2 regions of the Caballeronia sp. INML3B genome follow, and region 1 is predicted to be linked to the other one. Evidence: riboswitches for the same ligand, from Rfam matches in the RefSeq annotation. Region 1 holds a riboswitch; the other holds the start of a gene.
What was found. A riboswitch is a leader RNA that binds a small molecule or an ion and turns the genes downstream of it on or off. The one in region 1 is predicted to bind cobalamin.

Region 1 (11,538 bases):
TCTGCTCGACGGGATGCATATCGCGATTGCGCGCGACGCAGCGTTCTCGTTCGTCTATCCGGCGAACGTCGATCTGCTCGCCGAGATGGGCGCGCGCATCAGCACATTCTCGCCGCTCGCCGACGAATCCGCGCCCCACGATGCGGATGCGCTCTATCTTCCCGGCGGTTACCCCGAGCTGCATGCGGCAAGTCTCGCGGTAAATGCGAACGCGCGCGCGTCGATCGCCGAACACGTTGCAAAAGCGAAGCCGGTCGTCGCGGAATGCGGCGGCATGCTCTATCTGCTCGACACGCTGACGGACATCGAAGGCACACGGCACGCGATGCTCGGCATTCTTCCGGGCGATGCCGCAATGCAACGCAAGCTGTCGCGCCTCGCGATGCAGCGTATCGACACGACGCACGGCGCGATGATGGGCCACACGTTCCATTACTCGACTCTGCACACGCCGATGCAGGCCGTCCTCGAGGCGAAACACGCGACGACGGGCACATCGGGCGAAGCGCTCTATCGACACGGGCCGGTCACGGCCACTTACATGCACGCTTACTGGCCGTCGAATCCGGCCGCCGCTGCCGCGCTCTTTCGCGGCGAATCACTATGACGACGACGCAAGACATTCGCACGCCGCTCGATCTCGCATTCACGATCGAGCGCGCAAAGACGCAGGAACCCATCGGCTCGCCCTGCACCGACGTCTGCAAGCTCGATCCGGAAACGGGCTTATGCCTTGGATGCTTCAGAAGCCGCGAAGAAATCAAGACCTTCAAATCGATGGACGAAGCCGCGAAGCTCGATTTATTCGACGCGTTGCTCGCACGGCGTGCGGCAAGCGCGAAATAGAAAGCCCACGCTTCGATCGAAACGTGGGCCGGACAATCGAGCCTGCAAGAAGCGTCAAGCCGCCGCCATTCTCCTGACAGCCGGCCGGTCCAGTTCACGTGCGGCGAGTGCGCCGAACACGAGACCGAGCGTCGTCCAGATCAGCGCCTGAATGCCGATCGCGGCCAGGCGGAAGTTCCACAAGAGCGACGCGGAGAAATCGGCGGGCACTTCGTCGATGCGCGGCAGTGCAAGCTGCGCCACCACGATCACGACGAGATACGCGGCCGAGGCGATAAGCGTCGCGTTCCAGCCGTCATGTCGCGCCGCCATGCGCCGCCAGAGCCACAGCGCGAACACGGCCGCCGCGATGGAAATGGCCACCATGCCGAAGAAGAGCGCCGTGCGCGGCCCGATGGTGTCGGGATTGCCGACCGCCGGCGGATTCGGCGGGTACTTGAGGAACGGCACGATGGCGACGCTCACGAAGCCGAACAACGCCAGAAGCGCCGACGTGCCGCGCGCGTGCAACGCGCCGAGGCGCCCATAAGCAAACGCGAACACGAGCGAGAAGAGACCGCCCAATGCGGTGCCGAACACCGCAACGCCCGTCAGGAGGCCGAGACCCGCTTGCGTATCGCGGGAGACGAGTTCTTCGTCGCCGTGATCGTGCGAATGCGCGGCGCCTCTCGCGGCATCGGCATGCTCATGGTCGTGCGCCTGCTCGTGATGTTGCTCGAACGCGATGGCGCGCGCCACCGACGGCTCCCCGAACGCACGAGCGAAACCGAAGCCGATCAGGCCCGCGATCAGCCCCGCGATCATGCCGCGTATCAGCAAAGTGCGAATCATGACGCGTCCTCAGTGGCACGGAAAGCCGAGCAGATGCCGGCCATCGTGAACGAACTCGTGGACGTACATGCCCGAGAAGATCGACGTCGCGCCCTGCTCCGCGCCGACGAAATAGATTGCGATCAACAGAAGAAGGCCGATGAAAACGGCCCACGGGAGCACTTCGCGCACCGGAAGGGGCACGGGTGCGTCGAGCGACGGGGAAACCGGAGCGGAAAAGGCCGGCGTGTTGGAAGCATTCATGGTGGTTCTCCAGGGAAAAGCGCGTCCCGATTGACGAAGAGCATGCAGCGGGGTCTGACTCGCGGCGCAACGCTTTCACGCTGACGAACGCATACAGTGGCGCGACCGTGCCGGATTTGCACCGGCTTCCTCGCACTGCAAGCTTGCCATTCTATGATGATCGGCGGCAAAGTAAAACGATTCCGATTCGCCCGGCGACTCCCTTGGAACTCATTCTGTTGTGCCACGCCGCTACGCGCGCGATGAAAACCGGCCACTTTCCCGGAGGCGACGATCATGCCGAGCATGATGCACGCATTCAACTCGCGCCGCTGCGGGTGGGGCCGCGCTCCGTGCGGGATACACGCGTGATCGCGAGCCCGGCGCGCGTAGCGCGCCAGACCGCGCAATGGATCGCCGATGCTTTCGAAATCGCGCCCGCGTTCGACGATATCGACTATGGCCGCTGGCGCGGGCACTCGATACGCGAGACAGCCGAGCGCGAGCCCGAGCAGGTCGCCGCGTGGCTTGCGGATCCAGAAGCGCGCGGACACGGCGGCGAGAGCGTTGCCATGCTCGCAGCGCGCGTCGCGCAGGGGCTTGCATTCGTCGATCGCCTGAATGCGCGCGAGCGCTGCATCGTGGTCACGCATGCGATCGTCGTCAAAGTGGCGCTCGCGCATATGCTCGGCATGCCGCTCCAGTCCGTGTACGGAATGAATTTCGCGCCGCTTTCATCGACGGTGCTCAAACGCGCCTCGCCCGCCGACGCATGGACCGCCGAATCGCCGCATGAAGCGGCCTGAACTTCGTTGCTGACACATCGCTCAAACGAGCAGCGCATCGCACGCGCGGTCCGCTCTCGAACCGATTCAGGAGACTCAGATGCCGCATTACGTGGATGGATTCGTCGTACCCGTGCCGATCGACAAGATCGACGCCTACCGCACCATGGCCGAGGCCGCCGGCAAGATCTGGCTCGAGCATGGCGCACTGCAGTTCGTGGAGACCATCGCCGACGACGTCAAGCCCGGCAAGCTCACGTCGTTTCCGCAGAGCGTGCAAATGAAGGAAGGCGAGACCGTGGCGTTCTCGTATATCGTCTACGCGTCGCGCGAGCAGCGCGACAGCGTCAACGCGAAGGTGATGGAAGACCCGCGGCTCAAGGCGATGATGGAATCCGGCGATCCGCCATTCGATCCGCAGCGCATGTTCTTCGGCGGTTTCACGACGCTCGTGGAACTGGGGCGTAGCTGATTCTTATGTTTTTGACCTGACGAGAAGGAAACGCTTCGACATGTATATCGCCATGAACCGCTTCAAGATCGTGCCCGGCGCCGAAGCCGACTTCGAACGCCTCTGGAGCAGCCGCGACACGCATCTCAAGGATGTGCCGGGGTTCGTCGAGTTTCATCTGCTCAAAGGACCGGTCAAGGACGACCACGTCCTCTATTCGAGTCATACGATCTGGGCGAACCAGGCGGCCTTCGAGAATTGGACACGATCCGACGCGTTTCGCGCCGCGCATCGCAACGCCGGCGGCGAGACGCGCCAACTCTATCTCGGCCACCCCGAATTCGAAGGCTTCGAAGTGATTCAGACCGTCAAATAAGCGCTCCGAGCGTGCCCTCGAACGACCGGGCGCTTTTCCGTGAGCACGCGCGTTTTACACTGATGTGAAAAAACGCGCGTTCAGCGAACTCTCGTCAGGCCTTTGCGCCGCGTGCCATGCGCTGCAACGTCGACGAATCGATCGCTGCGGCGCAGATGCGCACCGCTTCTTTCAGCGTGCGCGGCCGGCCCTCGCCGAACTGCGATTCGAGCATGGCCACGGCGCGCAGACGCTCGTCGTTGCCGAGCTTTTCGCCTGTCGCAAGCTCCAGCACGGAGATGAAGTAGCCCGCGGGCGGCGCGGCGCTCGCCTGGGGAGCCGCCGGGCGCTTCCCTTTAGCGCTTTCGCGCCCGTCACCTTGCGCCGGAATCCACGGGTGCCATTTGCTGTCATATCGACTTGTCATGGGTCAGTTCGCTGGCTTGATTGCTGTGGCGCACATTGCGCGCCGTTAGTCTCGGGACGCTGTCGCCCCTCTTTTCAATAGACAAACAATTAGCAAGTCGCGTTCCAAGCAGCATTTCCCTCGTGCGGTCTATCGCACCTGCGAGCTTTCCTCCGACAAAACCGCCCGCGCCACGCGACAGGTCGCGAGATCCCACGCCGCACAGCCGACCGATTTGAACACGACGGGCCGCTCGGCCTTTTTCGGAGCGGCGAGCGCTTCGGCGAGCGCATGCACCGCGTTCCAGTCGACGCCCGCGAGAATGAAGTCGCCCGCTTCGTGACGCGCGCCCGCGAGGTCATCGACATAAAGCTCGCTCGCGTGGACGGTCGCGGCGGCGATCTCTGCGGCATCGGCGGTAAAGGCGCCCACGCCGATCACGAGCCGCCCCGCACGCGCGGGCATCGTGTAGACGGGCGTCTTGCTCGTGGTGGCGGCGATGACGACATCGACCGAATCGGGAATCGTGGTGTCTTCGAGCACGGCGAGATTGCCCGAAGCCGACGCATGCGCGGCGCAAAAATCGCGTGCGCGTTCAGGACGGGAGCCCTGTACGCGAATGCGCGCATCCGGATAAACGGCGGCGAGCGCCTCGACGTGATACGCAGCCTGCTTGCCCGTGCCGATCACGAGCACCTCGCGCGGCGCGACGACGTGAAGGGCGCGGATCGCGAGCATCGACACGGACGCCGTGCGCCGCCCCGTCACGGTGGGACCGTCGAGCATGAATTGCGGCACGCCCGTCGTGGCGTCGTACGCGGTGACCTGACCGTGGATCGTCGGCAAGCCGCGTGCGCCATTGCCGGCGCATACATTGACGAGCTTGTGCATCGCGATATCGGCGGCGCTCGCGGGCATCGACAGCATGACGCCGCCCTCGATCGGCACGACCATGCGCTCCGGACTCACGATGCGGCCCGCCGCGTAGTCGAGCATCGTTGCGGCGAGCGTGTCCACGAGCCGGTCATAAGGCACGAGGCGCGCGGTTTGGGCTTCGTCGAAACTCTGGATCGTTGCGGTCATCGTGTTCGCTCGCGGTAGATGTTGAGATGAGGTCGACAATGCCATTGGCATGCCATCGAAATGCCGGAACATTCTAACGGCGCGCGGCGCCGTGTCACAAAGCCGTGCGCCGGATTTGAGGCCGCACGCGCGGCTTTCTACAATGTTTGAATCGACCGTTGTCGTATGAATGCCATCGAATACCGTCATAATCGCCCGGCCCGCGCCGCGACCGGTCAAACGCGACGGCGGCAGCCCAGGAACGCCCACGGAGCCCTTCATGAATCAGACGGAAAAACAGCGCCGCTTCCACGCCGACATCATCGACAGCTACGACGAAGAGTTCGAGATGGAAGTCGACGACCGCTTCCTGGACGGCGAATCGACCTTCTCGGAAGAAGAACGGCGCTTGCGCAAAACCTATTTCCGCGAGCTGTTCCGTCTGCAGGGCGAGCTCGTGAAGCTGCAGGACTGGGTCGTGAACAAGGGGCATCGTCTGGTCGTGCTGTTCGAGGGACGCGATGCGGCGGGCAAAGGCGGCGCGATCAAGCGCATCACGCAGCGCCTGAATCCGCGTGTGTGCCGCGTGGCGGCGCTTCCTGCGCCGAATAATCGCGAGCGCACGCAGTGGTATTTCCAGCGTTACGTGTCGCACTTGCCCGCGGCGGGCGAGATCGTGCTGTTCGACCGAAGCTGGTACAACCGCGCGGGCGTCGAGCGCGTGATGAACTTCTGCACCGACGAAGAATATGAGGAGTTTTTCCGCTCGGTTCCCGAGTTCGAGAAGATGCTGGTGCGCAGCGGCATCCAGATCATCAAGTACTGGTTCTCGATCACCGACGACGAACAGGAAGTGCGCTTCGAGGCGCGTATCGAAGACCCGCTCAAGCAGTGGAAGCTGAGCCCGATGGATCTGGAGAGCCGACGCCGCTGGGAAGCGTACACGGTCGCGAAGGAAGTCATGCTCCAGCGCACGCACATTCCCGAAGCGCCGTGGTGGGTCGTGCAGGCCGTCGACAAGAAGCGTGCGCGCCTGAACTGCATTCATCACCTGTTGAGCCAGGTGCCGTATCACGAGATCGAGCATGAGCCGATCAAGCTGCCCGAGCGCGTATTCAATCCCGATTATCTGCGGCAACCCGTGCCGGATGAAATGTACGTTCCTGAGGTGTATTGACGTTCGATGATACGGCTCGCGTCAGCAGCAGTTGCTGCAGGGAACGCGCTTCACGGCGACATTACCGCGCTGACGCGCCACGGTGTGACGCAGCGCGAACTGATATGCGTGCTGCGAACCCTTGAGCACCATCACGAACATGACCTGCGCGAGATTGAAGTCGAGCGTGACCATCAGGCGCGTCAACAGTAGCAGTGGCAGCACCACCGCCGGCTGATACAGTTGTCTTGCGATCAAGTCTTTCATCATCGGCTCCCTATCCCATGATCAGAATTCTAAGGAATGGAGCCTCGCGGATAAACGCCGCCCAGGTGAAGACATATGTTCCGGGAGACGAACAATCCACTGCGTCTCTCCGATCCTTCTTTTCAGCGAACACTAACGAATTGGCCCCGCGCAATGCGGGGCCATATTCACGTCACTTCTGAGCGAGACTCGGTTCGGGCACCGGCGCGGGCTTTGCATCGCCCCAGCCGCCGCCCAGTGCGCGGATCAGATTCACCGTCGATACCGCCTGTGTCCCACGCAGCTCGACCGACGCGCGCTGCGTCTGCAGCACGGTACGCTCCGCATCGATCACGTCGAGGTAGTTCACCGCGCCTTCGGTGTACTGCGTGCGCGAAAGCTGCGCGGCACGCACCGATGCTTTCACGGCATCGTCCTGTGTCGCTGTCTGGTCTTCGAGGATGCGCAGATCGGAAAGGTTGTCCTCCACCTCGCGGAACGCAACGAGCACCTGTTGACGATAGCTCGCGACATCCTCTTCATAAATGGCGCGCGCATTCGCGAGATTGCCCTTGCGCCGGCCGCCATCGAAGATCGGGATGTTCAGCGCCGTGCCCGCGAACGGCCCGAGCAGGAACGTGCGGCTCGACCACTTGAAGAGATCGCCGAGCGTCGCGGATTCGAAGCCGCCCGAGCCCGTGAGCGTCAGCGACGGGAAGAACGCCGCCTTCGCCACGCCGATGCGCGCGTTCGCCGCCGCCATCGCGCGTTCCGCCGATGCGATATCCGGCCGACGTTCGAGCAGCGCCGAGGGCAGCCCCGGCGGCACGCGCACCGTGACCGGCTTGAGCGGGTTCGCGGCTATAGAGAACTCGGCGGGCGCCTTGCCGAGCAGCACGGCGAGACTATGTTCCGATGCCGCGCGCAGACGTTGCACCGTCATCGCATCCGAGCGCGCCGTCGCCAGTTCCGACTTCGCCCGCGCAACATCGAGCTCGCTGATATCGCCTTCGGTGTAGCGGCGTTGCACGAGCTTCAGCGCTTCCTCGCGCAACTGCACGGTGCGCGTGAAGACATCCGTCTCGGCATCGAGCTCGCGCAGATTGAAGTAGTTCTGCGCGACGTCCGCCTGCAACGCCAATTGCACGGAGCGGAACAAGGCCTCGCTCTGCTGCGTGTCCGCATTCGCGGCCTGCACCGAGTTCGATACGCGGCCGAACAGATCCACTTCATACGACGCACTCGCCTGCGCGCGCCACAACGTCTGCGCGGGCACGTTGCCATCGGCCGGCAGGAACTGCGATGCCGGCGAGAGCTTCTCGCGCGTCGGGCCGAAACCCGCGTCGAGCGTCGGAAAGAGGCCCGCGCGGGCCGTCTGGTTGATCGCGCGCGCTTCCTTCACGCGCGCCGCTGCCGCCTTCAGGTTCTGGTTCGCGTCCTGCGCCTGCTTCTCCAGATCGTTGAGCGCGGCGTCGTCGAAGATCGTCCACCATTCGCCGCGCATCATCTCTTCCGAAGGCTGCGCGGTCTTCCAGGTGCCCGCTTCCGATGCATCGAGCGGCTTTTGCGGCGTTTCCTTGTACGCGGACGGCGCATTCACGTCCGGCTTCTCGTAAGTGGGCGCGAGCGAGCAGCCCGCCACCAGCAACAGCGAAGCCATCAGACTCGATAACACATGTAGCTTATTCATCATCGACCTCATTGCGCCTCGTAGGAGGCACCGATACCGCGCATCTGCGGATGCGAGCCGTGCTTGTCCGTCACATGCTCGGTGCGGGACAGCTTGCGCAGGATCACGTAGAACACCGGCGTCAGCATCAGACCGAAGAGCGTCACACCCAGCATGCCGAAGAACACCGCGACGCCCATTGCGTGACGCATCTCCGAACCCGCGCCCGTCGAGAGCACGAGCGGCACCACGCCCATGATGAACGCGATGGACGTCATCAGAATCGGGCGCAGACGCAGGCGGCTCGCTTCGATCGCGGCCTGCACGATCGAGCGGCCCTGCATCTCCAGCTCGCGTGCAAACTCGACGATCAGGATCGCGTTCTTCGCCGACAAGCCCACCAGCACCATCAAGCCGATCTGCGTGAAGATGTTGTTGTCGCCATCGGTGAGCCATACGCCGAGCAGCGCCGACAGAATGCTCATCGGCACGATCATGATCACCGCGAGCGGCAGCGTCAGGCTTTCGTACAACGCGGCAAGCACGAGGAACACGAGCAGCACGCTGATCGGGAACACCCACAGTGCCGCATTGCCCGCGAGGATCTGCTGATACGTGAGATCGGTCCATTCGAACTTGATCCCGCGCGGCAGCACTTCCGCCGCGATGCGTTCCGCCGCCGCCTGCGCCTGGCCCGACGAATAGCCCGGCGCCGGGCCGCCGTTGATGTCCGCGGCGGTATAGCCGTTGTAGCGAACGACCATTTCAGGGCCATACGTCGGCGTGACCTTCACGAGCGACGACAAAGGCACCATGTCGCCATTCGCGTTGCGCGTCTTCAACAGGCCGATGTCTTCCGGGTTCGCGCGAAACGGCGCATCCGCCTGCACGCGCACCTGATACACGCGTCCGAAGCGATTGAAGTCGTTCACGTAGAGCGAGCCGAGATAGACCTGCATCGTGTCGAACACGTCCGTCACGGACACGCCGAGTTGCTTCGCCTTCACGCGATCCAGATCGACATTCAACTGCGGCACATTGATCTGATAGCTGGAGAACGTCGGTCCGAGCTCGGGCGTCTGCGATGCGCGCTTGATGAACGCCTGCGTCGCATCGGCAAGTGCCGCATAGCCGAGCGCGCCGCGATCCTCGAGCTGCATCTTGAAGCCGCCGAGCGTGCCGAGACCGAGGACCGGCGGCGGCGGGAACACGGCGATGAACGAACCCTTGATGCCCGCGTACTTCTGATTCAGCGCACCCGCAATGGCATTCGCCGACAGCGCCTTGTCATGCACGCGCTCCTTGAAGGGCTTCAGCGTGACGAACACGATGCCCGCGCTCGACGAGTTGGTGAAGCCGTTCACCGACAAGCCCGGAAACTCCACCGCGCTTTCCACGCCCGGTTGCTTCAGCGCGATATCCGACATCTGACGGATCACGCCTTCGGTGCGATCCAGTGATGCACCGTTCGGCAGTTGCGCGAAGCTGATCAGATACTCCTTGTCCTGCGCGGGCACGAAGCCGCCCGGCACGACCTTGCCCATCAGCACGGCGCCGGCGAGCAGCACGGCATACACCACCATCATCAAGGCCTTGCGATTGATGACGCTCTTTACGCCCTTGCCATACGCGTCCGAGCCGCGATGAAACACCTTGTTGAAGCCGCGAAAGAAGCCGCCGAACACGCGGTCCATCCCGCGCGTGAGCCAGTCCTTCGGCTCGTCGTGGCCTTTCAGCAGAAGTGCTGCGAGCGCGGGCGACAAGGTCAGCGAGTTGAACGCGGAGATCACCGTCGAGATGGCGATGGTCATCGCGAACTGCTTGTAGAACTGGCCCGTGAGACCCGACATGAACGCGAGCGGCACGAACACTGCAACCAGCGTCAATGCGATCGCGATGATCGGCCCGCTCACCTCGCGCATTGCCTGATACGTGGCTTCTCTCGCCGACAAGCCCGCCTCGATGTTGCGCTCCACGTTCTCCACGACCACGATCGCATCGTCCACGACGATACCGATCGCGAGCACCATCCCGAACAATGACAACGCGTTGATCGAGAAGCCGAACGCGAGCAGCAGCGAGAACGTACCGACGATGGACACCGGCACGGCGAGCAACGGAATGATCGACGCGCGCCACGTCTGCAGGAACACGATCACCACGAGCACCACGAGCGCGATTGCTTCCGCGAGCGTATGAATCACCGCTTCGATGCTCGAACGCACGAACTGCGTCGGGTCATAGACGATCTGATATTCCAGGCCCGCGGGCATGTCGGCCTTCAGCTCCTTCATCGTCTTGCGGACTTCGTCGGAGATCTGCAGCGAGTTCGCGCCCGGCTGCTGATTGATTGCGATTGCAACCGCCGACTTGTTGTCGAGCAACGAGCGCAAGCCATATTCCGATGCCGCGAGTTCGACGCGCGCCACATCGCTCAGATGCGTCACCGCGCCATCCGGCGATGTCTTCAGCACGATGTCGCGGAACTCCGACTCGTTCTGCAGGCGGCCGCGCGCATTCACGTTCAGTTGCAGCGGCACGTTCGGCAGCGTCGGCGAACCGCCGATCACGCCCGCGGCGACCTGCACGTTCTGCTCGCGGATCGCGTTGACGACATCCGTCGCCGTCATGCCGCGTTGCGCGACCTTCTGCGGATCGAGCCATACGCGCATCGAGTAATCGCCCGAGCCCCATAGCTGCACTTCGCCCACGCCCGCAATGCGTTCGAGCCGGTCCTTCACGTTGATCAGCGCGTAGTTGCGCAGATACGTCATGTCGTAGCGGCCGTTGGGCGAGTTCAAGTGAACCACCATCGTCAACGTCGGCGATGACTTGATCGTCGTCACCCCCAGGCGCTGCACGTCCTGCGGCAGACGCGGCAACGCCTGATTCACGCGGTTCTGCACGAGCTGCGTGTTCTTGTCGGGATCGGTGCCGAGCTTGAACGTGACCGTGGTCGTGAGGTTGCCGTCGCTATTGGCCTGCGACTGCATGTAGAGCATGTCCTCCACGCCGTTGATCTGCTCTTCCAGCGGCGAGGCCACGGTCTCCGCGATCACCTTCGGGTTCGCGCCAGGATACTGCGCATGCACGACGACCGAAGGCGGCACGACTTCCGGATACTCGGAGATCGGCAGCTTGAACATCGCGATGATGCCTGCCAGCAGCACGACCACCGATAGCACGCCCGCGAAGATCGGGCGGTCGATGAAGAATTTGGATATGTTCATGACGGGTTCTGTGTGTTGCGGATGACGCGCATCACTGTGCCGATGCGGTCTTCACGGCGGGCGCGGGCGCAGCGCCGCTGTCGTTCATGGCGACGTTGTTGGCCTTGATCATGTCGTTGGGACGCACGCGCTGCAAGCCGTTGACGACGATGCGCTCGCCCGGTTGCAGGCCCTTCGAAATGACACGCAAGCCTTCATGCGTCTGCCCGAGCGTCACTTCGCGGTACTGCACGCGGTTGTCCTTGTCGACGACCATCACGTACTTCTTGTCCTGATCGG
Region 2 (11,538 bases), on a different contig from region 1:
CGTCTTCGTTCTCCCAACCCCAGCCGGTGAGATAGGGAAAGCGGTTGAGCAATACGGTGTCGAGCACGGTCGCGCTGAAGGCGTCGTGCATGGCTTGGGGCATCAGCGCGCGCGCGCGTGCGAGGTCCGCCGCGCGCCATGACGCGAGTGCGCGGCCATCGAGCGACACGCGGCCCGACGCCGGTTTCGAGAGACCCGCGAGCACGTTGATGAGCGTCGTCTTGCCCGCGCCGTTCGGCCCGGCGATGCACCATACTTCGCCCGTCGATATCGTCTGCGTGAGACCGCCGATGAGCGTGCGCGCGCCCGCGCGAATCACGACGGCATCGAGTTGCAAGGTCATGGCGCTCTCCGCAAGAGCATCCACAGGAACATCGGCACGCCGATCAGCGCCGTGACGACGCCCACCGGCAACTGCGCGGGCGCGATCACGGTGCGCGCGGCGAGATCGGCGGCCATCACGGCGAGGCCGCCCGCGAGCGCGGCGGCGGGCACGAGCATGCGCTGATCGTTGCCGAACGCGAGACGCAGCAGATGCGGCACGACGAGGCCGACGAAGCCGATGGTTCCCGCCGTCGTCACCGCAGCCGCCGCGGCGATCGACGCGACGAGATACACACGCAGGCGCAATCGTTCGACCGGCACGCCGAGCGCACGCGCGGTGGCATCGCCGCGCAGAAGCACGTTCAATTGCGGCGCGACAGGAACGATGGCGACGAGCGCGACAGCGAGCGCAATCAACGCAGGCCACGGCGCGGCCGCGCCATTGAGATCGCCCGTCAGCCAGAAGATCATGCCGCGCAGCCGGTTCTCGGGCGCGATGCTCAGCATCAGCGTGATCAGCGCGCCCCATCCCGATGCGATCACGACGCCCGTGAGCAATAGTCGCGGCGACGCATCCTGAGCGCTCTGCCAGAGATCCTTGCGCGCGAGTCCGAGCACGACGACGATCGATGCGAACGCGCCCGCGCACGCCGCGATATCGACGCCCCACCACGGCACCGATGCGAGCATCGCGGCAAGCGCGAACGTCGCGGCGCCGCCGGATACGCCGAGCACGTACGGCTCCGCGAGCGGATTGCGCAACAGCACTTGCAGCAGCGCACCCGCCATCGCGAGCAGCGCGCCCGATGCGAAGCCCGCGAGCGCGCGCGGCAGCCGCAAGGTGAGCACGATCTCATCGGCGATATCGGGCGTCGCGGCGTGCGTGCGAACGAGCGCGCCGAGCGCACGCGACATGGGCAACGCGACACTGCCCATCGCGAGCGACGCGACGAGCACGATGAACGTCGCCGCGGCGAGCGCGATCCAGATCGCGGCCGCGCGGCTCGCGTTCATCGCACGCGCACGCTGGAGACACTCAGGCGCGTTGCTCACGACGGATGCCAGCCGAGCGTGATATAGGCGCCGCGCCGCGGCGTGTTGTACGAGTACGCAAGTTCATAGTCCTTGTCGAACAGGTTGTCGATGCGCGCTGTGACGTACCACGACTTCGAGACGTCATAGCGCGCCGAAAGATTCACGATGCCGTAACCCGCGAGCGTCGAATCGTAATCGTGGCGCTCTCCGCTCATGATCCACTCGCCGCCGACGCGCCAGCGCGCGATCGTGCGATGCGCCGTGAGCGTCGCGAAATGCCGCGCGCGCCGCGTCAGATCCTCGTGATTCGTCTCGTCGACGGGATTCTGGAACGTGACGCCCGCGCGCACGTCGGTTGCGCCGACATGTCCCGCCCACGATCCCTCGATGCCCTGCACTTTCGCGCGCCCGACGTTCTGCGCGACATAGTAGAACCCGCCGTCGGAAACATAGTCGATCAGATTCGAATAGCGCGTCTGGAACAGCGTCACGCGCATCACGCCGAGCGCATTCGATGCGTACTGCAACGCCGCCTCGACCGAATGGCTGCGCTCCGGCTGGATCGACGGATTGCCGCTGAACGGATAGTAGAGGTCGTCGAAGCTCGGCGCGCGAAACGAAGCCGCATAGCTCGCGCTCGCCTTCCAGTGCGCATCGAAGTGATATGCGTAGCCCAGATAGTAGCTGTTCGCGCCGCCGAAATCGGAATACTGATCGTGCCGCAGATTCGCCTGCAAATCGTTCGCGCCGATGTGCCCCACGTAGCCCGCGAACACCGAATTCACGTGACGATCGGGCGCGGTGAACTGGTCGGAATCGAGCGTCTGATCGAGATGCTCGTAACCGGACAACAGCGTGTGCGCATCGGTGATCCTGAAATCGTTCTGCCACGTGTATTGCCGATTCTCCGAGTCGAAGCGGCTCGTATAGGCGCCGTTCTGCTCGATATTCGCGCGATCCTGCCCCTGCGCGACCGTGAAGTGCGTGGTCCAGTTGTCGGTGATCCTGCCATTCGCGAACACCGACGCCGAACGCACGCGATCGTGCGCTTCGTTGATGTCGGATGGCTGGCCGTAGGCATCGTCGAAACTGTCGATGCCGTTCGATTGCATGAAGCGCACGCCCGCATCCCACTTGTCGCTGAACCGGTGGCGCAGCGTCGCCGCGACGCTCTCGTTCAGATAGCCGTTCGCGTTAGGATTCGCGCCGGGCGCGATCGCCGGATCGATCGACGAGAATCCATCGGTCTTTTCGCGTGACACGTTCAGGCTGAAGGTCGTGCGGCCGTCCTTGTCGAGCGCGCCGTTCACGCCCGCCGATTGACGCTGCGTGTGATAGCTGCCGTACTCGGCCTCGAAAGCGAAGCGCGGCGGATGCGGCTCGCCTTCCCTGGTGAAGATCTGCACGACCCCGCCAATCGCATTCGAGCCGTACAACGCCGATACATTGCCGTTCACGACCTCGACGCGCCCGATCTCATCGAGCATCAATTGCGATAGCTGCGCCGCGCCGAGCGACACCGATTCGACGCGCACGCCATCGATCAGAACGAGCGATTGCGACGACGCCGCGCCGCGTATGTAGACGCCGGAATTCGCGCCCGGTCCGCCGTTGCGCGTGACCTGCACGCCGGGCGCGAGCGCGACGAGGCCGAGCGCGTCGTCGGCGTTGGCATCGGCGATGTCCTGTTCATCGAACGCCGATGTCTGCGGGATCGATTCGGCGAGCGGCTGCGGCGCGCGCGTCGCGGTGACGACGACTGGGGCAAGCGTTTGCGAGGCGCCGTCGGCGGCGTGCGCCGCGCCGGGGAGCGCCGAGCCGAAGACCGCTGCAACGAGCGCGACATGACGAGTGGGGCCGTTCTTGAGCGCGGCCTGTGGCAATACCATGAGTGAAGTTCCGTTTCGCATGAGCGCGACCCCGCTCCCCGCGAGGACGATGCGCGACGAACGCACTTGCGCATTGAGCGCCGATGCGTCGAACTCTGGCCGGTATCCGGGCTGACGACGGATCGTCTCGCCTTCCCGCGCATCGTGCGCAGTGGCGTCGACACGTTTCTTGCAGTGGATTCGAATAACAAACCCGGTGTGATGAAAATCCACACGTTTGCGCTGCAAAAACGCGCATGAGACGACTTGCAACTTGCGTTGCGGTCGCTTACCGTTGCGGGGGCAGCACAGGTTGGCTCATCCCGGGTGGGTCCCGGTCGGACTTCGGAGACTTCGCTCCCTGTTTCCCGTTTGACTGCATCCGCGAGATCCGCGAATGCGAGCACCAAAAAGTGCGGCAAGTGTAGGAGCGCGGGTTGGGGCCGTCAAGAAAACGGCACGGACAGAGTAGCGCGGCACATGACGAATCGAACGAGAATCGGCCGGCCTGTCCCCACGAGCGATGACCAGCGCTCGCCTTTTCTGCACACGAATGCATGGCGACATGCGCTTGATTCGAAGGATTAAGCGCAAGATCGCATGCTGTTACGTCTCGAAACGAGACAATTATCGGAAGCTCCGTTGAACCGCGCTAAAATGCGAGGTCTTTAGAGGACGCAGCACATGCTCAACGAACTCGAATCACTGTCAGGAAATATCGGCCGGCTGATCCAGATCAGCGAGCGCCACAATCAGGCGCGTCAGGCGCTGCAAGAGCAACTCGAACAACTGCGCGCCGACTATGCGAACGTGCAGGCCGAACTTGCGCAAGTGCGTGAAGAGCGCGATACGCTGCAATCCGAACGCGACTCGCTCTCCGCGAAAATCGACGACGCGCAAGTACGCCTCAACGCCATTCTCGAAAAGCTGCCCCGCGCGAAGTCCGCGCAACATGCCGAATCCGACAATCAACTCGATCTCCTCGACGCCGATTCCCGGGAAGCACAGGAAGCGGAATTGCACGGCGAGCATCATCAAGGAGAGAAGGCATGACGACCACGCAGATCGAAGTATCCATTCTCGGGCAGCCGTATCGCCTCGCGTGCTCGCCGGAAACGGAAGGCGCATTGCGCGAAGCCGTCGCGCGCGTCGATGCCGAGATGAACAAGGTGCGTAATGCGAGCAGCGTGCGCGGCACGGATCGCATCGCGGTGATGGCAGCGCTTTCGCTGGCGTCGGAATTGCTTAAGCTGCAGGACAGCGTGCGTCACGGCGAGGCCTTCCCCGCCGAGGAAATCCGCCGCACGATGCATTCGATGAACGAACAACTGGGCGCGGTCATCGCGCAGTATGAAGCGCAGTGAGACGTCTGCGCGCTGAGTCAATCAGCACGCAATATCAATCGAAAAAAGAAACTGCCGATTTGCTCCCGAGAGGCTGCATAAGGCAAACGATTGGTGTAGAGTGACGGTTCCCTGCCTGGTTCGCCAAGGTCATATATTCCTTGAACCAATGCTACATTGGCACGGTTGCGGAACCTTGCAGCACGGGCGCGCGCGTCGCTAGTCCGATGTACCCGAAGTGTTGCTTACCGCGACCAATCTTGAACCCAGGTTCAGGATGCCGGCCTAGCGGCCGTGGCGGGGACCCATTCAAGAAACGGCATCGGTTTTTCCGATGCCGTTTTCATTTGCATCGACGATTTCCGCATAGCGAACCATCATGCGCTACTGGCTGATGAAGTCCGAACCGGACGAAGCGAGCATCGATCACCTCGCGCACGCGCCGAATAAAACCTTGCCGTGGACGGGCGTGCGCAACTATCAGGCGCGCAACTTCATGCGCGATCAGATGCAGCTCGGCGACGGTGTGCTTTTCTATCATTCGAGTTGTCCGGAGCCTGGCATCGCGGGCATCGCGAAAGTGTGCTCGACGGCGTATCCCGATCCCACTCAGTTCGATCCGAAGAGCGATTACTACGATCCCAAGTCCACGCAGGAAACGCCGCGCTGGATGCTCGTCGATGTCGAGTTCGTGAAGAAGACGCCGCTCATTTCTCTCGCCACGTTGCGCGAGCATGAGGCGCTCGCGGACATGCAGGTGCTCGCGCGCGGCAATCGCCTGTCGATCACGCCGGTAACAGAAGCGCAGTGGCGATTTATTACCGAACAACTCGTCTAACAAGGAACTTACGACACGAAGGCCGCGCCTAAATCCCGTCGCGAATCACGCGATATCCCGCGTTCGGAGTCCTTCGATGATCAACAAGAAAACCGCTGCCGCGCTCGCGCTCCTCGCGATGTCGGGCGCAGCGTTCACGCTTTCCCAAACGGCCGCCGCGCAAACGGTCATCACGCAGCCGCAGCCTTCGGGCGTGCTTTCTCTTTCGGCACAGGCAAGCGCGCAAGTGCCGCAGGATGTCGTCAACATCACGCTCTTCTACGAGCAGGAAGCGGCCGATCCCTCGTCTCTCACCAGTACGCTCAATCAGCGCGCCGAGGCCGCCTTGCGCGAAGCGAGGGGCGTCGACGGCGTGACCGCGAAGAGCGGCTCATTCACCGTGTATCCGGCAACGGACCGTGACGGCAAGATCTCCGCATGGCGAGGCCGCACGGAAATCGTGCTCGAATCGCATGACTTCGCGGCGGCGTCGAAGCTCGCGGGCAAGATGAGCTCGTCGATGCAGGTAGGCAGCGTCGCGTTCTCGCTGTCGCCCGAGGCGCAGCGCGCGGCCGAGCAGAAGCTCGTCACGCAAGCCATCGATTCGTTCCGCAAGCAGGCGCAAGCCGCCGCGCAAGGGTTCGGCTACAGCAATTACACGATTCGTGAAGTGAACGTCGGACATAGCGGCGTTCAGCCGCGCCCGGTCATGATGATGCAATCGCGCGCGATGAGCGCCGATGCGAAGATGGCCGCCCCCATCGCGATGGAAGCCGGCACGACGACAGTGACCGTCGACGTCTCCGGTTCGGTGCAGATGGGGCGTTGAACGATGCGGGGCGTGCTGCCCCGCAAAGCTCAGGCTTTCGCGGATTCGGGCGGCAGACGCAGATTGCGCTTGTACGCCCACACCATCACCAGCACGCCCACGATGATCATCGGCAGCGAGAGCCATTGGCCCATCGAGAGGCCGAGCGCGAGAAGGCCGAGATAGTCATCCGGCTCACGCGCGAATTCCACAGTGAAGCGCGCCAGTCCATAACCGATCAGAAACAGCGCGGAGATCGCGCCGACGGGACGCTGCTTGCGCGAAAACGTCCAGATCACGATGAACAGCACGAGTCCTTCGAGCGCGATCTCGTACAGTTGCGACGGATGACGCGGCAGCATGTGATAGCGCTGGAAGATTTCCGTGAGATGGTAGTGCGCGTCGAGTTGCGGATTCTTCGCAAGCCAGATCGCGTCGTCGTTCGTCGAGCTCTGGAAGAGCATCGCCCACGGCGCGTTCGGGCTCGTCACGCGGCCCCACAACTCGCCATTGATGAAGTTGCCGAGACGCCCCGCCGCAAGACCGAGCGGCACCATCGGCGCGACGAAATCCGTTACCTGCAGCCAGGTGCGCTTGCGGTGATACGCGAACAGCACCATCGCGAGCGTCACGCCGAGAAAGCCGCCGTGAAACGACATCCCGCCTTCCCAGACCTTGAAGATGTCGAGCGGATGCGCCGCGTAATAGCTCGCCTTGTAGAAGATCACGTAGCCGATGCGCCCGCCGAGAATCGTGCCGAGGACGCCATAAAACAGCATGTCGTCGATGTCCTTGGCGGTCCAGCCCTGCGCCGCCACGTAAGGCAGGCGCAGACGCAGCCGGCCGATGACGATGGCCGATATGAACGCCACCAGATACATGAGGCCGTACCAGCGCACGGCGAGCGGTCCGAGATGAATCGCGACGGGATCGAAATTGGGATGTATGAGCATTCTGATGTGGGAGCTTGAGCGAACTACAAGGGCGAATCATACCGAACCCGCGGTTTCGGCCCGCGAACGAACGATCTCGATGAACCCCGCGAGCACCGGGCTCACTTCCGCCGCGCGCCAGACGAGGCCGGTTTCGACGAGCATCGTCGACGCGTTCAGCGGGCGCAGCGGACGATACACGACACCCGTGCGCCGCAGATGACGCAGCGAATGCGGCACGAGCGCCACGCCCATGCCGGCGGACACGAGGCTCACGATGGTCTGCATCTGGATCGCCTCCTGGCCGATGCGCGGCGTGAGGCCGGCCGCGCCGTAGCAGCCCATGATGATGTCATACAAACCCGGCGCGAGACGCCTCGGAAAGACGACGAGCGGCGCGGCGGCGAGATCGTGCAGATCGACGGGCGTATCGGCCCATTCGTCGGCGCCCTGCCCCAGGTCCTGCGCAGCATCGGCGGACATCGCAATGACGAGCGGCTCGCGCGCTACGGACACATACGAGAGCGACGTGGCATGGCGCGGCGGCAGCGGCGGAATTACCAGGCCCGCGTCGATGCGCCCGGCGACGAGTTCCTCGATCTGCACGTCGCTCGTCGCCTCGGTGAGTTGCAGCCGCACGCCGGGATAGCGCGCGCCGAACTCGCGCAGCAGCGCCGGCAAAAGGCCGTAATCGGCGGTGGAGACGAACGCGAGTGACAGCACGCCCGCCTCGCCGCGCGCGAGCGATTGCGCGAGCGGACGCAGCGCATCGGCGCTTGCAAGCAGGCGGCGGACTTCCGGCAGCAGGTCCTTGCCGACGGGCGTCAGCTCCACGGTCCGTTTCGTGCGCACGAAAAGCGCGACGCCGAGCGCGTCTTCCAGCGCGCGGATCGCCTGCGAGAGCGGCGGCTGCGTCATCGCGAGACGCGCGGCGGCGCGACCGAAGTGCATCTCTTCGGCGACCGTTACGAAGTAGCGCAACAGACGCAGTTCGATGGGCGGGTTTCTCTGCTCCATTGATATTTTTTGCGACCTAATAAGCCCTGAATAATATATTGGACAGACACATCGCAGGGGTTGCATGCTTGCTGCACTAGAGCAAAAACGTCCCCTCACGGAGCACATCATGGCCTTCAATCGTCGCTCGAAGCACATCACCCAGGGCGTCGCGCGTTCGCCCAATCGTTCGATGTATTACGCGCTCGGCTACAAGGAAGAAGACTTCGACAAGCCGATGATCGGCGTCGCGAACGGGCACTCGACCATCACGCCGTGCAACGCGGGCCTGCAGCGCCTCGCGGATGCCGCCGTCGAATCGATCAAAAAGTCGGATGCGAACCCGCAGATTTTCGGCACGCCGACGATCTCCGACGGCATGTCGATGGGCACCGAAGGCATGAAGTACTCGCTCGTGTCGCGCGAGGTGATCGCGGACTGCGTCGAAACCGCGGTGCAGGGCCAGTGGATGGACGGCGTCGTCGTGATCGGCGGTTGCGACAAGAACATGCCGGGCGGCATGATCGGCATGGCGCGCATGAACGTGCCGTCGATCTACGTGTACGGCGGCACGATCCGCCCCGGCAACTGGAAGGGCAAGGATCTGACGATCGTGTCGTCGTTCGAGGCGGTCGGCGAATTCACGGCGGGCCGCATGTCGGAAGAGGACTTCAAGGGCGTCGAAAAAAACGCGTGCCCGACGACCGGCTCGTGCGGCGGAATGTACACGGCGAACACGATGAGCTCGTCGTTCGAGGCGCTCGGCATGTCGCTGATGTACTCGTCGACGATGGCGAATCCCGATCAGGAGAAGGTCGACTCAGCCGCGGAATCGGCGCGCGTGCTCGTCGAGGCGGTGAAGAAGGATTTGAAGCCGCGCGACATCATCACGAAGAAGTCGATCGAAAACGCAGTCGCGCTGATCATGGCGACGGGCGGCTCGACCAACGCCGTGCTGCACTATCTGGCGATCGCACATGCGGCGGAAGTGGAATGGAGCATCGACGACTTCGAGCGCATGCGCAAGAAAGTGCCGGTCATCTGCGATCTGAAGCCGTCGGGCCAGTACGTCGCCACCGATCTGCACAAGGCCGGCGGCATCCCGCAAGTGCTGAGGATCCTGCTCGACGCAGGCCTTCTGCACGGCTACTGCATGACGATCACGGGGCGCACGATCGCGGAAGAACTGAAGGACGTGCCGGGCAAACCGCGTGCGGATCAGAAGGTCATCTTCCCGATCGAACAGGCGCTTTACAAGGAAGGGCATCTGGCGATCCTGCGCGGTAATCTCGCGGAGGACGGCGCGGTGGCGAAGATCACGGGCCTGAAGAATCCGGTCATCACCGGCCCCGCGCGCGTATTCAACGACGAGCAAAGCGCGATGGACGCGATCCTCGCCGACAAGATCAAGGCTGGCGATATTCTCGTGCTGCGCTATCTCGGCCCGGTCGGCGGCCCGGGCATGCCGGAGATGCTCGCGCCGACATCGGCGATCATCGGCAAGGGGCTGGGAGAATCGGTCGGCTTCATCACGGACGGGCGCTTCTCGGGCGGCACGTGGGGGATGGTGGTCGGCCATGTGGCGCCGGAAGCTTACGCGGGCGGCACCATCGCGCTCGTGCAGGAAGGCGATTCGATCACGATCGACGCGCACAAGCTGCTATTGCAACTGAACGTGGAGGATGCGGAACTCGCGCGCCGCCGCGCCGCGTGGAAGCAGCCCGCGCCGAAGTACACCCGCGGCGTGCTGGCGAAGTTCGCGGCGCTTGCGCAGCCGGCTAACAAGGGCGCGGTGACGGGGTGAATCGGGCGTGACCGGATTGAAGAAGGGGCGCGCGTGCGCCCCTTTGTTTCGTGTGCCGTATGCGCGTTACATCGCGCTCATTCGCCGCGCTGCCGCCGCAACTCATCCTCGACCGCGTCGCGCACCCATTCGCTCATGCGGCCTTCCAGCGCCATCGCGACTTCGCGCGTGATCGCCGAAACGAGTTGCGTCGATTGCTCACGCAGCACTTCGCGGCAGCGCTCTTCGATCAGCGCGCGCGCATCGCCCGTCAGGAAAGTCGTGAAGCGGCCGTTCAGCCGCTCGGCGATCCGCTGCGCATCGTATTCGATCGCGGCTTCATCGGCGGCGCGCGCGCGCGCGTACTCGGGCTTGCCGGGCACGACGACATCGGTCAGAACGGGGATGGACGAATCGAAGGATTCGGGCTTGTCGGTCATGTTCAAAGGTCTCCTGTCGACCAGCGTTCGCGCATCGGCGCTGATTCCGATCTATTGCGAACCGCCATTTCTCAGCAGAGCTTAGTGCAGCAGAGGCGCGGCCTCTGTGCGCTCAACCGCCCTGATTGTGCGTCTCGATGACATAGCCGCGATCGCGATAGAAGCGATACCGCTCACGGCCCGCAGCGAGTTCATCGCCCTCGCTGCCGACGATCTCCACGAGCCGCTCGAAACGCGCGAACTGCGCAGGCACCGGCGCGCCGAGATTCACGAGCACCTGATGATGCGGCGCTTCGTCCAGATTCGACGTGAGCACGACGGGCGTGTCGTCCGCGAGCGGGCTCTGCGCCATGCAGTGCGGCACGAACTCGAGCGGCTGGAAGCTCCACAACTGCTCGTCGAACGCGGCGAGGCGCTGCGGTTCGGCGAGCACGACGAGCGGCTTGCCGCTCAGGTACGCCTTGCGCGCGAGGCGGCAGGCGTACGCGAGCGGATCGCCGACATTCGTATGAAAGTCGATGCGCGTCATGCCTGCTTCAAGCGCCCGCGCGATCGATCAGGAACTGCGAGAGCAGCGGCACGGGACGGCCCGTCGCGCCCTTCGCGGCGCCGCTCTTCCAGGCGGTTCCGGCGATATCGAGGTGTGCCCACGGATAAGCCGTCGCAAAGCGCGACAGGAAGCACGCCGCCGTCACGCTGCCCGCCGGCCGCCCGCCGATATTCGCGACATCCGCGAAATTCGACTTGAGCTGATCCTGGTATTCGTCGTCGAGCGGCAGTCGCCAGGCCGGATCGACCGCCTCGCGCGACGCGTCGAGCAGTTCGCCCGCGAGCGCATCGTCCTTCGAGAAGAGGCCCGTGTTGTGGTGACCCAGCGCGATGATGCACGCGCCCGTCAACGTCGCGATATCGACCACGGCGGCGGGCTTGAAGCGCTCCGCGTACGTCAGCGCGTCGCACAGGATGAGGCGGCCTTCGGCGTCGGTGTTGAGCACTTCGATCGTCGTGCCGTTCATCGCCGTGATGATGTCGCCCGGCTTCACCGCGTTGCCCGCGGGCATGTTCTCGCAGGTCGGGATCACGCCGATCACGTTGAGCTTCAGACCCATTTCGGCAACGGCGCGCATCGTGCCGAACACCGAGCCCGCGCCGCACATGTCGTATTTCATCTCGTCCATCGCCTCGCCCGGCT

Region 2: it holds a riboswitch for cobalamin, as region 1 does, so the genes downstream of both, NCS58_RS03995 (TonB-dependent receptor domain-containing protein) here and NCS58_RS18730 (CbtB-domain containing protein) in region 1, are expected to answer to the same signal.

What each region holds. Positions count from the first base shown of each region.
Region 1 is NZ_JALQDI010000040.1:628,257-639,794, forward strand. Features, by position in the region: gene NCS58_RS18715 (cobyrinate a,c-diamide synthase) at 1-607, shown strand, start outside; gene NCS58_RS18720 (DUF1289 domain-containing protein) at 604-846, shown strand; gene NCS58_RS18725 (CbtA family protein) at 901-1,677, opposite strand; gene NCS58_RS18730 (CbtB-domain containing protein) at 1,687-1,920, opposite strand; cobalamin riboswitch at 1,949-2,075, opposite strand; gene NCS58_RS18735 (histidine phosphatase family protein) at 2,124-2,705, shown strand; gene NCS58_RS18740 (DUF1428 domain-containing protein) at 2,785-3,156, shown strand; gene NCS58_RS18745 (antibiotic biosynthesis monooxygenase) at 3,197-3,511, shown strand; gene NCS58_RS18750 (hypothetical protein) at 3,606-3,917, opposite strand; gene lhpI (bifunctional Delta(1)-pyrroline-2-carboxylate/Delta(1)-piperideine-2-carboxylate reductase) at 4,047-4,979, opposite strand; gene ppk2 (polyphosphate kinase 2) at 5,239-6,135, shown strand; gene NCS58_RS18765 (hypothetical protein) at 6,157-6,381, opposite strand; gene NCS58_RS18770 (efflux transporter outer membrane subunit) at 6,554-8,053, opposite strand; gene NCS58_RS18775 (efflux RND transporter permease subunit) at 8,059-11,259, opposite strand; gene NCS58_RS18780 (efflux RND transporter periplasmic adaptor subunit) at 11,291-11,538, opposite strand, start outside.
Region 2 is NZ_JALQDI010000003.1:157,677-169,214, reverse strand. Features, by position in the region: gene NCS58_RS04005 (ABC transporter ATP-binding protein) at 1-343, opposite strand, end outside; gene NCS58_RS04000 (iron ABC transporter permease) at 340-1,338, opposite strand; gene NCS58_RS03995 (TonB-dependent receptor domain-containing protein) at 1,374-3,248, opposite strand; cobalamin riboswitch at 3,328-3,653, opposite strand; gene NCS58_RS03990 (hypothetical protein) at 3,912-4,280, shown strand; gene NCS58_RS03985 (cell division protein ZapA) at 4,277-4,591, shown strand; RNA gene ssrS (6S RNA) at 4,697-4,878, shown strand; gene NCS58_RS03975 (EVE domain-containing protein) at 4,950-5,408, shown strand; gene NCS58_RS03970 (SIMPL domain-containing protein) at 5,485-6,216, shown strand; gene lgt (prolipoprotein diacylglyceryl transferase) at 6,246-7,148, opposite strand; gene NCS58_RS03960 (LysR family transcriptional regulator) at 7,185-8,144, opposite strand; gene ilvD (dihydroxy-acid dehydratase) at 8,254-9,927, shown strand; gene NCS58_RS03950 (DUF2486 family protein) at 10,005-10,346, opposite strand; gene NCS58_RS03945 (DNA polymerase III subunit chi) at 10,459-10,875, opposite strand; gene NCS58_RS03940 (leucyl aminopeptidase) at 10,883-11,538, opposite strand, start outside.